DNA from 4 places in the Kluyvera georgiana genome. Region 1 is predicted to be linked to each of the others. Evidence: predicted binding sites of a transcription regulator. Region 1 holds the regulator's gene; each other region holds the start of a gene.
What was found. Region 1 encodes sigma-54, which starts transcription at its own class of promoters, with help from an activator protein. Its sites were predicted from a motif close to GTTGGCACANNTTTCGCTNT; they were not measured.

Region 1 (3,155 bases):
CGTGTTGCGATCGGCGTCGAGGAACAGCAGCTGTGGGGAAAAGTTCTCCGGCAGGTTTTCCATTGCCCGTTCGAAGATTTCCGGAGTTTCAGGCATGTTACGTACGTCGATGCTCACGGCAGCCGAGATTTCGCGGTCGGCCAGCGTCTTTGCCAGCTCCGGCAGCAGTACCACCGGCAGGTTATCAACGCAGTAGAAGCCCATATCTTCCAGCGCCCTCAGGGCCACTGATTTTCCCGAGCCAGAGCGGCCGCTGACGATCATCAGTACCATGTACCGTTTCTCCTCAGTACGATGTGATGTCCATTACGCATCATCGTGGGTTTCCGTATCGGTGATGATTTGATACAGCTCTTCGTCGCTCTGCGCGGCGCGCAGGCGGCGGCAAATCGTTTTATCTGCCAGACGTTTCGCCACCAGGGAAAGCGTATGCAGATGGGTTTTGGTCTGGTCGGCTGGAACCAGAAGCGCAAAGAGTAAATCGACCGGCTGGTTGTCGATGGCGTCGAAGGCGATCGGCGTTTCCAGTTGCACGAACACCCCTACCGCACGCAGCGTATCTTCTTCGAGCTTGCCGTGAGGAATGGCGATGCCGTTGCCGATGCCGGTACTGCCCATTTTTTCACGGGTCAGAATGGCTTCGAACACCACCTGCGGCGGCAGGCTAAGCTGTTTCGCCGCCAGCTCGCTGATGATTTCCAGCGCACGTTTTTTACTCTGACAGTGCACAGCACTGCGGGTACATTCCTGGTTAAGGACATTGCTCAGTTGTAGAGCCGAATCGTTATTTGTCATAATTTCACCTAAGCATCGCCCGATATGCGGGCATATCGGGCGATCGCTCGGACAATCAATGTTGTTTTAGTTTATCTTTGTGCTTGGTTAACTGTCTCGCCAGTTTATCGATCAAACCGTCGATGGCGGCATACATATCCTGCCCTTCCGCGCTGGCATGAAGTTCACCGCCGTTCACGTGCAATGTCGCATCCGAGATGTGCGTCAGTTTCTCCACCTTTAACACAATATGGACCTGATTGATCCTCTCGAAATACTGCTCCAGCTTGCTGAACTTCGCATTAACGAATTCGCGCATCGGCTCGGTGATCTCGACGTTGTGTCCAGTGATGTTGAGCTGCATAGTGTCTTCCTTATCAGTTGTGTCAGACCAGCTGTTTACGCTGGTTAGACGGCGGAATGGATAAAGACTCTCGGTACTTTGCAACGGTACGCCTTGCCACCATGATACCCTGTTCAGAGAGCATGGTGGTCAGTTTACTGTCGCTCAGTGGTTTCGCGGGATTCTCCGCGGCAATCAATTTCTTAACCAGCGCCCGAATGGCCGTGGACGAGGCTTCGCCGCCGCCCTCGGTGCTGACGTGGCTGGAGAAGAAATATTTAAGCTCGAAAATGCCCCGTGGGCTATGCAAATACTTCTGCGTGGTAACACGCGAAATCGTGGACTCGTGCATCTCGACGGTTTGGGCGATGTCGGCCAGCACCATCGGTTTCATGTACTCTTCGCCAAGGTCGAAAAAGGCCTGCTGTTGCTCGACGATGCAGCGGCTGACGCGCAGCAGCGTATCGTTGCGGCTTTCAAGGCTCTTGATCAGCCATTTGGCTTCCTGCAGGTTGCTACGAATAAACTGGCTGTCGGCGTCGTTGCGGGCGTTATTACACATCCCCGCGTAGTGCTGGTTTATCTGTAGGCGCGGAATACTGTCGGCGTTCAGCTCTACCACCCAGCGATCGTTGACCTTGCGCACCAGTACGTCCGGAATCACATACTCCGGTTCGCCGGTCTGGATCGATTGGCCCGGGCGTGGATCCAGTGACTGGATCAGATCGACAGCTTCTTTCAGTACATCTTCTTTCAGACGGGTGACCCGCATCAGCGAGCGGAAATCGTGGTTAGCGAGCAGATCGAGATGATCGCTGATAATCAGTCGCGCTTCATCGAGGCGCGGCGTGTCTGGTGAAAATTGTGACAGCTGGATCAGCAGGCAATCGCGGAGATCTTTGGCGGCCACGCCGACCGGATCGAAACGCTGGATGCGCTTAAGTACCGCCTCCACTTCGTCCAGGCCAATCTCGTCGTCGCCGATGCTTTCGCGGATATCTTCGACGGTGACGGTGAGGTAGCCGGTGTCATCCACCGCGTCGACGATCGACGTGGCGATCGCCCGGTCGGTATCGGTAAACGGCGTTAACTCTACCTGCCACATCAGGTAATCCTGAAGTGACTGAGTGGTTTCACCCTGATAAACCGGTAGTTCGTCGTCTTGATAGTCAGCGCCAGTACCGGAAGGTGTACCGGCGGTGTAGATTTCGTCCCAGCTGGCGTCAAGCGGCAGCTCTTCGGGCATGTCCGGTTTTTCCAGCGCATCGACGCTGTCCAGCGTTTCGCTATCGACGGTTTCCTGAGTCTCTACTTCATCGTGAAGATCGGTTTGCTCGAGCAGGGGATTGCTCTCCAGCGCCTGCTGGAGTTCCTGCTGAAGTTCCAGCGTAGACAATTGCAACAGACGAATGGCCTGCTGCAACTGGGGCGTCATGGCAAGCTGTTGGCTGAGCCTTAATTGCAAACCTTGCTTCATGTTCAGAACGAATATCTCCCGCTAACGTCGATAACCACTACCCTATCAGAGTCTGAAGTCTTCCCCAAGATACACGCGTTTAACATGTTCGTCTTCCAGGATCTCCTGAGGTGTTCCGTGGGCAATCAGATGCCCCTGGCTGACGATGTAAGCGCGTTCGCACACCGCCAGCGTTTCACGGACGTTGTGGTCGGTAATCAGTACGCCAAGGCCGCTGTCGCGCAGATGTTCGATGATGCGTTTGATGTCGATAACGGAGATGGGGTCTACACCGGCAAACGGTTCATCCAGCAGGATAAACTTCGGGTTTGCCGCTAACGCGCGGGCAATCTCGACGCGGCGACGTTCACCGCCGGAAAGCGCCTGGCCCAGGCTGTCGCGCAGATGCTCGATGTGGAACTCTTCCATCAGCTCTTTGGCACGGTCTTCGCGCTGTTCATTGCTGAGGTCATCGCGGATCTGCAGTACCGCCATCAGATTATCGTAAACGCTCAGACGACGGAAAATCGACGCTTCCTGCGGCAAATAGCCGATGCCGCGGCGTGCACGGGCGTGCAGCGG
Region 2 (3,155 bases), 620 kb from region 1:
GAACATAGAAACGGTCGGTTCATCGACGGACAGTGCCGGCAGCGCTTCGACGTTCTGCGGATCGCAGATGGTGTCGGAGATGTTCAGCTCGCCCAGACCGGTGATGGCGATGATGTCGCCAGCTTCCGCGAGGGTGCTGTCGATACGTTCCAGACCCAGGTGAGTCAGCACTTTACCGACTTTACCGTTACGGGTTTTGCCTTCGCTATCGATGATAGTGATCTGCTGGTTCGGTTTCACTTTACCGCGTTTGATGCGGCCGATACCGATAACGCCAACGTAGTTATTGTAGTCCAGCTGGGAGATCTGCATCTGCAGCGGACCATCAAGGTCTACGTCCGGTGCCGGTACATGGTCAACAATCGCCTGATACAGCGGGGTCATGTCTTCAGCCATGTCTTCGTGATCCAGACCCGCGATACCGTTCAGCGCCGAAGCGTAGATGATCGGGAAGTCCAGCTGCTCGTCGGTCGCGTCGAGGTTAACGAACAGGTCGAAGACCTGGTCAACAACCCAATCAGGACGCGCGCCCGGACGGTCAACCTTGTTGATGACAACAATTGGCTTCAGGCCGTGAGCAAATGCTTTTTTGGTCACGAAGCGCGTTTGCGGCATCGGGCCATCAAAGGCATCAACTACCAGCAGCACGGAGTCAACCATGGACATAACGCGCTCAACTTCACCACCGAAGTCGGCGTGCCCCGGGGTATCAACGATGTTGATACGGTAGTCATTCCATTTGATAGCGGTGTTTTTTGCGAGGATGGTAATCCCACGCTCTTTCTCCAAATCGTTGGAGTCCATCACACGCTCTTGAGTTTCAGCACGCTCGTCGAACGTACCGGATTGCTGCAGCAGCTTATCAACCAGGGTAGTTTTACCATGGTCAACGTGAGCAATGATGGCGATGTTACGCAAATTTTCGATCACAACTTTGCCTCGGGCATTAGAAATAGCGCGTTATTGTACACGGATTAATCGCACTACAAAACAGGATCACAGAGATCCTCCGCAAACAAGTATCGCAGAGTTTCTTTGTGATCGCTTTCACGGAGCATAAAAAGGGCACCTAATCACAATTTGCACCAATATGGTGCTCAACGCTCGCGTGTAAGCACTATAATGGTGCAAAACGGCTATCATGGTGCAGCCCTTTTGCACTATGGTGCGCATGATAGCGCCTTTTGGGGGTGATTTAAAAGTTGGCACAGATTTCGCTTTATATTTTTCACGGCAACAACGCCATTTTTAAGCAGTGATAGAAGACCTCGTTACCACGACGACGACAATGACAAATCCGGGAGATGTAAAGTATGTCCGCTGAACACGTTTTGACGATGCTGAATGAACATGAAGTGAAGTTTGTCGATCTGCGCTTCACCGATACCAAAGGTAAAGAACAGCACGTCACGATTCCTGCCCATCAGGTTAATGCCGAATTCTTCGAAGAAGGCAAAATGTTTGACGGCTCCTCTATCGGCGGCTGGAAAGGCATTAACGAATCTGACATGGTTCTGATGCCGGACGCATCTACCGCTCTCATCGACCCGTTCTTTGAAGAGTCTACCCTGATTATTCGTTGTGACATCCTGGAACCAGGCACCCTGCAGGGCTACGACCGTGACCCGCGCTCCATCGCTAAACGCGCTGAAGAGTACCTGCGCGCGACCGGCATCGCAGACACCGTTCTGTTCGGGCCAGAGCCAGAATTCTTCCTGTTTGACGACATCCGCTTCGGCGCATCTATCTCCGGTTCCCACGTGGCTATCGATGATATCGAAGGCGCATGGAACTCTTCCACCAAATACGAAGGTGGTAACAAAGGTCACCGTCCTGGCGTGAAAGGCGGTTACTTCCCGGTTCCTCCGGTAGATTCTTCTCAGGACATCCGTTCTACCATGTGTCTGATCATGGAAGAAATGGGTCTGGTCGTTGAAGCGCACCACCACGAAGTGGCGACCGCTGGCCAGAACGAAATCGCGACCCGCTTCAACACCATGACCAAAAAAGCGGACGAAATTCAGATCTACAAATATGTGGTTCACAACGTCGCTCACCGCTTCGGTAAAACCGCGACCTTTATGCCAAAACCAATGTTTGGCGATAACGGTTCCGGCATGCACTGCCACATGTCCCTGTCCAAGAACGGCGTAAACCTGTTCTCCGGTGACAAATATGCGGGTCTGTCTGAGCAGGCGCTGTACTACATCGGCGGCGTTATCAAACACGCTAAAGCGATCAACGCCCTGGCGAACCCGACCACCAACTCTTACAAGCGTCTGGTCCCGGGTTACGAAGCGCCGGTAATGCTGGCTTACTCTGCCCGTAACCGTTCTGCTTCTATCCGTATTCCGGTAGTGGCTTCTCCGAAAGCGCGTCGTATCGAAGTGCGCTTCCCGGATCCGGCTGCTAACCCGTACCTGTGCTTCGCCGCGCTGCTGATGGCTGGCCTTGACGGTATCAAGAACAAGATCCACCCGGGCGAAGCGATGGACAAAAACCTGTACGACCTGCCGCCGGAAGAAGCGAAAGAGATCCCACAGGTTGCTGGCTCTCTGGAAGAAGCGCTGCAGGCTCTCGATGCAGACCGTGAGTTCCTGACTGCGGGCGGCGTATTCACTGATGAAGCTATCGACGCTTACATCACGCTGCGCACTGAAGAAAACGATCGCGTTCGCATGACTCCGCACCCGGTTGAGTTCGAGCTGTACTACAGCGTCTAATACGTTTTGAGTTGTACTTTCCCGATGATGTCGCGTCACTGCCGATGGGTGCTGACGCGATACTCGGGAATTGAGTTGCCGTGGAAACTTTCAGCCCATCTCAGGATGGGCTTTTTTCTCCACCAACAACCTGATTTCCCGCGCTTTTTATCCGTAAAAAGCTATACTGCACTAAAAGAGTGCAAGCCTTTTCAGGAGACTGCTAAATGGCAACAGGCGCGCTGCCCGATGCTGGGCAGATCCTTAACTCGTTAATCAACAGCATCTTACTGGTCGATGACGACCTGGCCGTTCACTATGCGAACCCTGCGGCGCAGCAGTTGCTGGCGCAGAGCGCGCGTAAACTTTTCGGCACGCCGCTTCCCGAGCTTCTGAGCTATTTCTCGCTCAACGTCGGTTTAATGCAGGAAAGCCTGCAAACCGGCCAGGGGT
Region 3 (3,155 bases), 930 kb from region 1:
GCGCTGGGCGAGATCGTCGCGTACCTTGAAGCGGTCAATCACCACTTCAATGGTGTGTTTCTTTTGCAGCTCGAGCTTCGGCGGATCGGAGAGGTCGCAGACCTCGCCGTCGATACGCGCGCGGATATAGCCCTGGCTTGCCAGGTTCTCCAGCGTTTTGGTGTGCTCGCCCTTACGTTCTTTAATGATTGGGGCCAGCAGCATCAGGCGTTTGCCTTCAGGCTGCGACAGCACGTTATCCACCATCTGGCTGACGGTTTGCGCCGCCAGCGGCACGTCGTGATCCGGGCAGCGCGGCTCGCCAACGCGCGCATACAGCAGGCGCAGGTAGTCGTGAATTTCGGTGATGGTGCCTACCGTTGAACGCGGGTTGTGCGAGGTCGACTTCTGCTCAATAGAAATCGCTGGCGACAGCCCTTCAATATGATCGACGTCCGGCTTTTCCATCAACGACAGGAACTGGCGCGCGTAGGCAGAAAGTGATTCTACGTAGCGACGCTGTCCCTCGGCGTAGAGGGTGTCGAATGCCAGTGAGGATTTGCCAGACCCGGACAGCCCGGTCACGACAATCAGTTTGTCGCGAGGGATGACGAGGTTGATGTTTTTGAGATTATGGGTGCGGGCGCCCCGAACTTCGATCTTATCCATTCACCTTTCCCGGTAGAAGATACACGGCTTGCCTGGTTTGTTTGAAGGACAAACGGCAGAAACGGCTAATTATGACACAACTTAACCTGAATGAATATACAGTATAGGGGCGCCGATTCAGGATGCCGATGAAAATTTGCATAGCGGTAAGATGTTTACTGGAATACGCCTCGCAGCTACCAAAATACCGTCTGGAAATGGTACACTCGCGCGTTTACACTTAATCAAGAATCGTATTCAGGAGAGACAATCATGGCCAGCAGAGGCGTCAACAAGGTGATTCTCGTCGGTAATCTGGGCCAGGACCCGGAAGTGCGCTACATGCCGAATGGTGGCGCAGTCGCCAACATTACGCTGGCTACTTCCGAATCCTGGCGTGATAAAGCGACCGGTGAAATGAAAGAGCAGACCGAATGGCACCGCGTTGTGCTGTTTGGCAAACTGGCGGAAGTGGCGGGTGAATACCTGCGTAAAGGCTCTCAGGTTTATATCGAAGGTCAGCTGCGTACCCGTAAATGGACCGATCAGTCCGGCGCGGAAAAATACACCACGGAAGTGGTGGTGAACGTGGGCGGCACCATGCAGATGCTGGGTGGCCGTCAGGGCGGCGGCGCACCGGCCGGTGGCAACATGGGCGGCGGCCAGCAGCAGGGCGGTTGGGGTCAGCCTCAGCAGCCGCAGGGTGGCAATCAGTTCAGCGGCGGCGCGCAGTCTCGCCCGCAGCAGCAGTCCGCTCCGGCACCGTCTAACGAACCGCCGATGGATTTCGACGACGATATCCCGTTCTGATTTGCCGCCGTTTCGACGGCGCCCATCAAGACTCTCAAAACCCTGCTTCGGCAGGGTTTTTGCTTTTTTAATGCGCACCATCAGCCTACATCAGCACCGCTTCGGTGCGCGAGTTGCCCCGCGTTAATCGCCGTTTTTTGAATCTCATTCACATAACCATCAGATAATTAACAAAAATAACAATTGGCACGCTTTGTGCCTACATCCGTGTATACACACATGTAGGCAAGGTGCAGACGATGACTCAGATCCAATCAGCTAAATGTATGCAGGGCATGGCCGTTGCGCCGCACTCGCTGGCCGCCGAAAGCGCGGTGGCCGTTTTGCGTGACGGCGGCAATGCGGTTGAGGCGATGGTCGCGGCGGCGGCGACCATCGCGGTGGTTTACCCACATATGAACGGCATCGGCGGCGATGGATTCTGGTTAATTTCCCGGCCCGGCGAAGAGCCGGTGGCGATTCAGGCCTGTGGCTTTGCGGCAGAAAAAGCGAGTATCGATTTTTATCGCCAGGCGGGCTACATGCAGGTTCCGGTACGCGGCCCGCTGGCGGCCAATACCGTCGCGGGCACGGTTGGCGGCTGGGAGCGCGCGCTGGAGTGGGCGGGAGAACATACGGACAACGCGGCGCTGCCGTTAACGCGTCTGCTGCACGATGCTATTCACTATGCGCGTCATGGCGTGCCGGTCACCTCTGGGCTGCATCAACAGATTACCGCGCGGCTGCCGCAGCTCGGTCAGTATCCCGGATTTTGCGGCCTGTTTGCGCCGGAAGGTCAGGCGCTCACCCCTGACGATTTACTGCTTCAGCCCGCGCTTGCTAACACGCTGGAACGCCTGGCAACCCATGGGCTTGGGGATTTTTATCATGGTGAAACCGCCCGTCTGATAGCCAGCGAACTGGAAGCCGCCGGGAGCTTGATGCGCTTTAGCGATCTTGATGCTTATCGCGCGGCGCGGGTGAAGCCGCTGGCGCTGGAAACGGAGATTGGAACGGTTTATAACCTCCCCCCGCCGTCGCAGGGGCTGGTCTCGCTGCTGATTACCGGCATGATTGAGCAGCAGCGTAAAAAAGGCGCAATTGCTGACGAAACGGATTTTGTTCACCACTGTGTCGAAGCAACCAAGCTGGCGTTTACCCTGCGCGATCGCCACATCACAGATCCAGCGCATATGACGCTTGACCCACAGTCGCTGCTGACGGCAGACAATATCGCTCAGCTTAGCGCGCAGATTGTGCCCGACCGGGCACAGTCCTGGGGTAAAGGACGCGGGCCGGCGGATACCGTCTGGATGGGCGTTATCGACGGCTCCGGCACCGCGGTCAGCTTTATTCAGAGCATCTATCACGAGTTCGGCAGCGCGGTGATCCTCGCCGATAGCGGCATCATCTGGCAAAACCGCGGCAGCAGTTTTTCGCTGGACCCGAGCGCCACCAACCCGCTTCAACCGGGCCGTCTGCCGTTCCATACCCTCAACCCCGGGTTGGCGAGGCTGGCCAACGGCGATGCGCTGGTATACGGCAGCATGGGCGGTGACGGCCAGCCGCAGACGCTGGCAGCGGTTTTTGACCGCATTCTCCATCAGAACATGACGCCTCAGGCGGCTATCGCCGCTCCGCGCTGGCTGTTAGGGCGCACCTGGGGCGAGAGCAGCGACACGCTGAAGATTGAAAGCCGCCTGAGAGCGGCGACTACCGACACCCTCAAACAGTACGGC
Region 4 (3,155 bases), 1.8 Mb from region 1:
CAATACCCAGAATCAGCGCACCGCCGACACCGATATAACCGCACGCCGGAGTGATGCCCACCAGCCCGGCAATTGCACCGGAACAGGCACCCAGCAGCGAAGGTTTGCCGCGCAGCGCCCACTCGCCGAAGACCCAGCCAAGGATCGCCGCTGCGGTCGCGACAACGGTATTCACAAAGGCCAGACCGGCAATTTCGTTCGCCGCGCTGGCGGAACCGGCGTTGAAGCCGAACCAGCCAAAATAGAGGATCGCCGTGCCGATAAACACCATCGGTAGGTTGTGCGGTTTGAAGGCTTCTTTACCGAAGCCTACGCGTTTACCAATCAGGTAAGCGCCCACCAGACCGGCTACCGCCGCGTTAATGTGCACCACCGTGCCGCCCGCAAAGTCCAGCGCGCCGTGGCTCGCCAGCAGACCGCCGCCCCACACCATATGGGCGATCGGAATGTAGGAGAGCGTCAGCCAAATCACCACGAAAATCAGCACCGCAGAGAAACGAATACGTTCCGCCAGCGCACCGACAATCAGCCCCACGGTGATGCAGGCGAAGGAGCCCTGGAACGCCACGTGGATGTACTGATAGAAGGAGCCCATCAGATCGGTGATTTTGATATTTTTCAACATGATCCAGTCGAAGCTACCGAAGAAACTGCCGCCGGTGCCGAAGGCCAGCGAGTAGCCGTAAACCACCCACAGCACGCACACCAGAGCGAAGGTGACCGCGACCTGCGTCAGCATCGAGAGCACGTTCTTACCGCGAATCAGGCCGCCGTAGAACAGCGCAATGCCCGGAATGGTCATAAACAGCACCAGCGCGGTACAAATCATCATAAAGGCGTTATCCGCTTTATCCACCGCCGCCGGTGCCGCCATCGCCAGACCCGGCAACAGCGCCAGCGCGCTCAACCCCGTTTTTACCATTGTTTTTTTCATCATCTCGATCCCTATCACTGTGCTGTCTGGGAATTACAGCGCCGCTTCGTCGGCTTCGCCGGTACGAATACGGATTACGCGCTGCAGTTCGGCGACAAAAATCTTACCGTCGCCAATTTTTCCGGTATAAGCGGCTTTACTGATAACGTCGACGACTTCATCGAGCTGATCGTCGGCGATAGCCACATCAATCTTTACCTTCGGCAGGAAGTTGACGCTGTATTCCGCACCGCGGTAAAGCTCTGCATGACCCTTCTGGCGACCAAAGCCTTTTACTTCCGTCACCGTTAAGCCCTGAATGCCAATAGAAGACAGCGCTTCGCGAACGTCTTCGAGTTTGAATGGTTTGATTACCACGGTAACCAGCTTCATAGATCCCCTCCAGTCAGAATTCGGTAGTGGCTGCGAACACACAACAGATAAAGCAAGGGGCGTGCCAGAAATGAAAAAACGGCATTCATGCGGGATAATCAGGGATGGTGTGCGGGAAATCGCGCGACAAAAAAGAAAAACGCACCATGCGAGTGCATGATGCGCGTCACAAATGCATTCTGTTAGAAAAATGCCTGTCTCTGGTGCATCAGGCGGTCAAAGCATCGTCCTGAGCGCTGGCGGCCAGTTCTTCACCGGCCAACTGCAGTTGATACATCTGCCAGTAACGCCCTTTTGCTTCAAGCAGTTGCTGATGCGTCCCCTGCTCTACCGCCTGCCCACGATGAAGCACCATGATGGTGTCCGCCTCCACAATGGTCGATAAACGGTGAGCAATCACCACCAGCGTGGTGTGTTGACGCACGGCGGCCAGCGCCTGCTGGATAGCGCGCTCGGTGCCGGAGTCGATATTGGCGGTCGCTTCGTCGAGAATCAGCACCTGCGGGGTATCAACCAGCACGCGAGCCAGCGCCAGCAGCTGTTTCTGCCCAACCGAAAGGTTATTGCCCTGCTCGCCAAGATGGGTATAGATACCGTCGCTCATGCTGCGCGCCAGCTCCGCCAGTTGCACCGTTTCCAGCACCTGCCAGACCTGCGCCTCACTGATATCACGCCCCAGCGTGACGTTGGCAAAGAACGAATCCGCCAGCACCACCGGGTCCTGCTGCACCACGGCGATCCCCTGGCGCAGCACCTGATGGCTCAGGCTCGACAACGGACGCCCGCCGAGGCGAATCTCCCCCGCGTTCGGCGGATAATAGCCCATCAGCAGGCTGGCCAGCGTACTTTTGCCGCTGCCAGTATGCCCGACCAGCGCCACAAAACTCCGTGCCGGAATCGACAGCGAGATATTTTGCAGCACCATTTTGTCGCCACGGTAGGCAAACGACACGTTATCAATATCAATATCCCCGTTCGCTAGCGGGGCGATATCATCGCCATACTGCTGGCGCGGGCGGTCCATCAGCTCAAAGACGCGCTCACCGGCGACCACCGCCTGTTGCAGCATCGACTGCTGGGTGGTTAGCTCAATCAGCGGCTCGTTCAGACGCCCCAGGTAGCTAATAAAGGCGTACAGCACGCCGACTTCAATAGAACCCTGGGCGCTAAAGCCGAACAGCATCAGCAGCCCGCAGAGAATAAGCGAAGAAAACAGGCTCAGCAGCGGGCGCAACAGGAAGCCGTCCAGCCGCAGGGTTTGCATACGCGCCATATAGTGTGAACGGCTGACCTCGCCAATACGCTCACCAAAGCGCACCTGCTGGCGAAACTGCTGGATCACACTCATGCCGTTAATCACTTCGTTAAAGCCATCGTTGATGTCGGCAAGATACGCGCGCACCCGGCGAACGATCGGCGTGCTGTAACGCTGATAAATCACCATCACCGTCATAACCGCCGGGAAAATAGCAATCGCCACCAGCGCCATGCGCCAGTCGAGGCTGAACATCGCCACCAGCATGGCGCCAATCAGCGCCGCGCTGCGCAGCACCGTGGCAACCACGGTCACGTAAAGGTCACGAATCACTTCGGTGTCGTTGGTCACCCGCGAAATGAGCTGACCAACCGGCTGGGTATCGAATTCGCTTAGCGGCTGGCGCAGCGCGGCGTCCATCACGTCACTTCGCAACTGTTGCACCACGCCGACCGCCGCGCGGTTAAACAACAGCGACTGGCTATAATGCAGCGTCGCGGCCAGCAGTTGCAGGCCAATATAGGCCGCAGCAAGGCCTGCCACTTTCCCCCACGGCAAAATATCTTTCGCCACCATATTATCGATAAAATAGCT

Region 2: a site for sigma-54 is predicted at 1,202-1,221, ahead of glnA (glutamate--ammonia ligase). Genes of this name have one in related genera too.
Region 3: a site for sigma-54 is predicted at 1,484-1,503, ahead of ABTW00_RS21750 (gamma-glutamyltransferase family protein). Genes of this name have one in related genera too.
Region 4: a site for sigma-54 is predicted at 1,356-1,375, ahead of glnK (P-II family nitrogen regulator). Genes of this name have one in related genera too.

The regions. Positions count from the first base shown of each region.
Region 1 is NZ_CP158865.1:546,523-549,677, forward strand. It holds gene rapZ (RNase adapter RapZ) at 1-273, opposite strand, end outside; gene ptsN (PTS IIA-like nitrogen regulatory protein PtsN) at 307-795, opposite strand; gene hpf (ribosome hibernation promoting factor) at 851-1,138, opposite strand; gene rpoN (RNA polymerase factor sigma-54) at 1,161-2,594, opposite strand; gene lptB (LPS export ABC transporter ATP-binding protein) at 2,640-3,155, opposite strand, start outside.
Region 2 is NZ_CP158865.1:4,900,752-4,903,906, forward strand. It holds gene typA (ribosome-dependent GTPase TypA) at 1-930, opposite strand, end outside; gene glnA (glutamate--ammonia ligase) at 1,314-2,723, shown strand; gene glnL (nitrogen regulation protein NR(II)) at 2,930-3,155, shown strand, end outside.
Region 3 is NZ_CP158865.1:4,592,188-4,595,342, reverse strand. It holds gene uvrA (excinuclease ABC subunit UvrA) at 1-648, opposite strand, end outside; gene ssb1 (single-stranded DNA-binding protein SSB1) at 901-1,437, shown strand; gene ABTW00_RS21750 (gamma-glutamyltransferase family protein) at 1,677-3,155, shown strand, end outside.
Region 4 is NZ_CP158865.1:3,704,300-3,707,454, forward strand. It holds gene amtB (ammonium transporter AmtB) at 1-934, opposite strand, end outside; gene glnK (P-II family nitrogen regulator) at 968-1,306, opposite strand; gene ABTW00_RS17690 (SmdB family multidrug efflux ABC transporter permease/ATP-binding protein) at 1,515-3,155, opposite strand, start outside.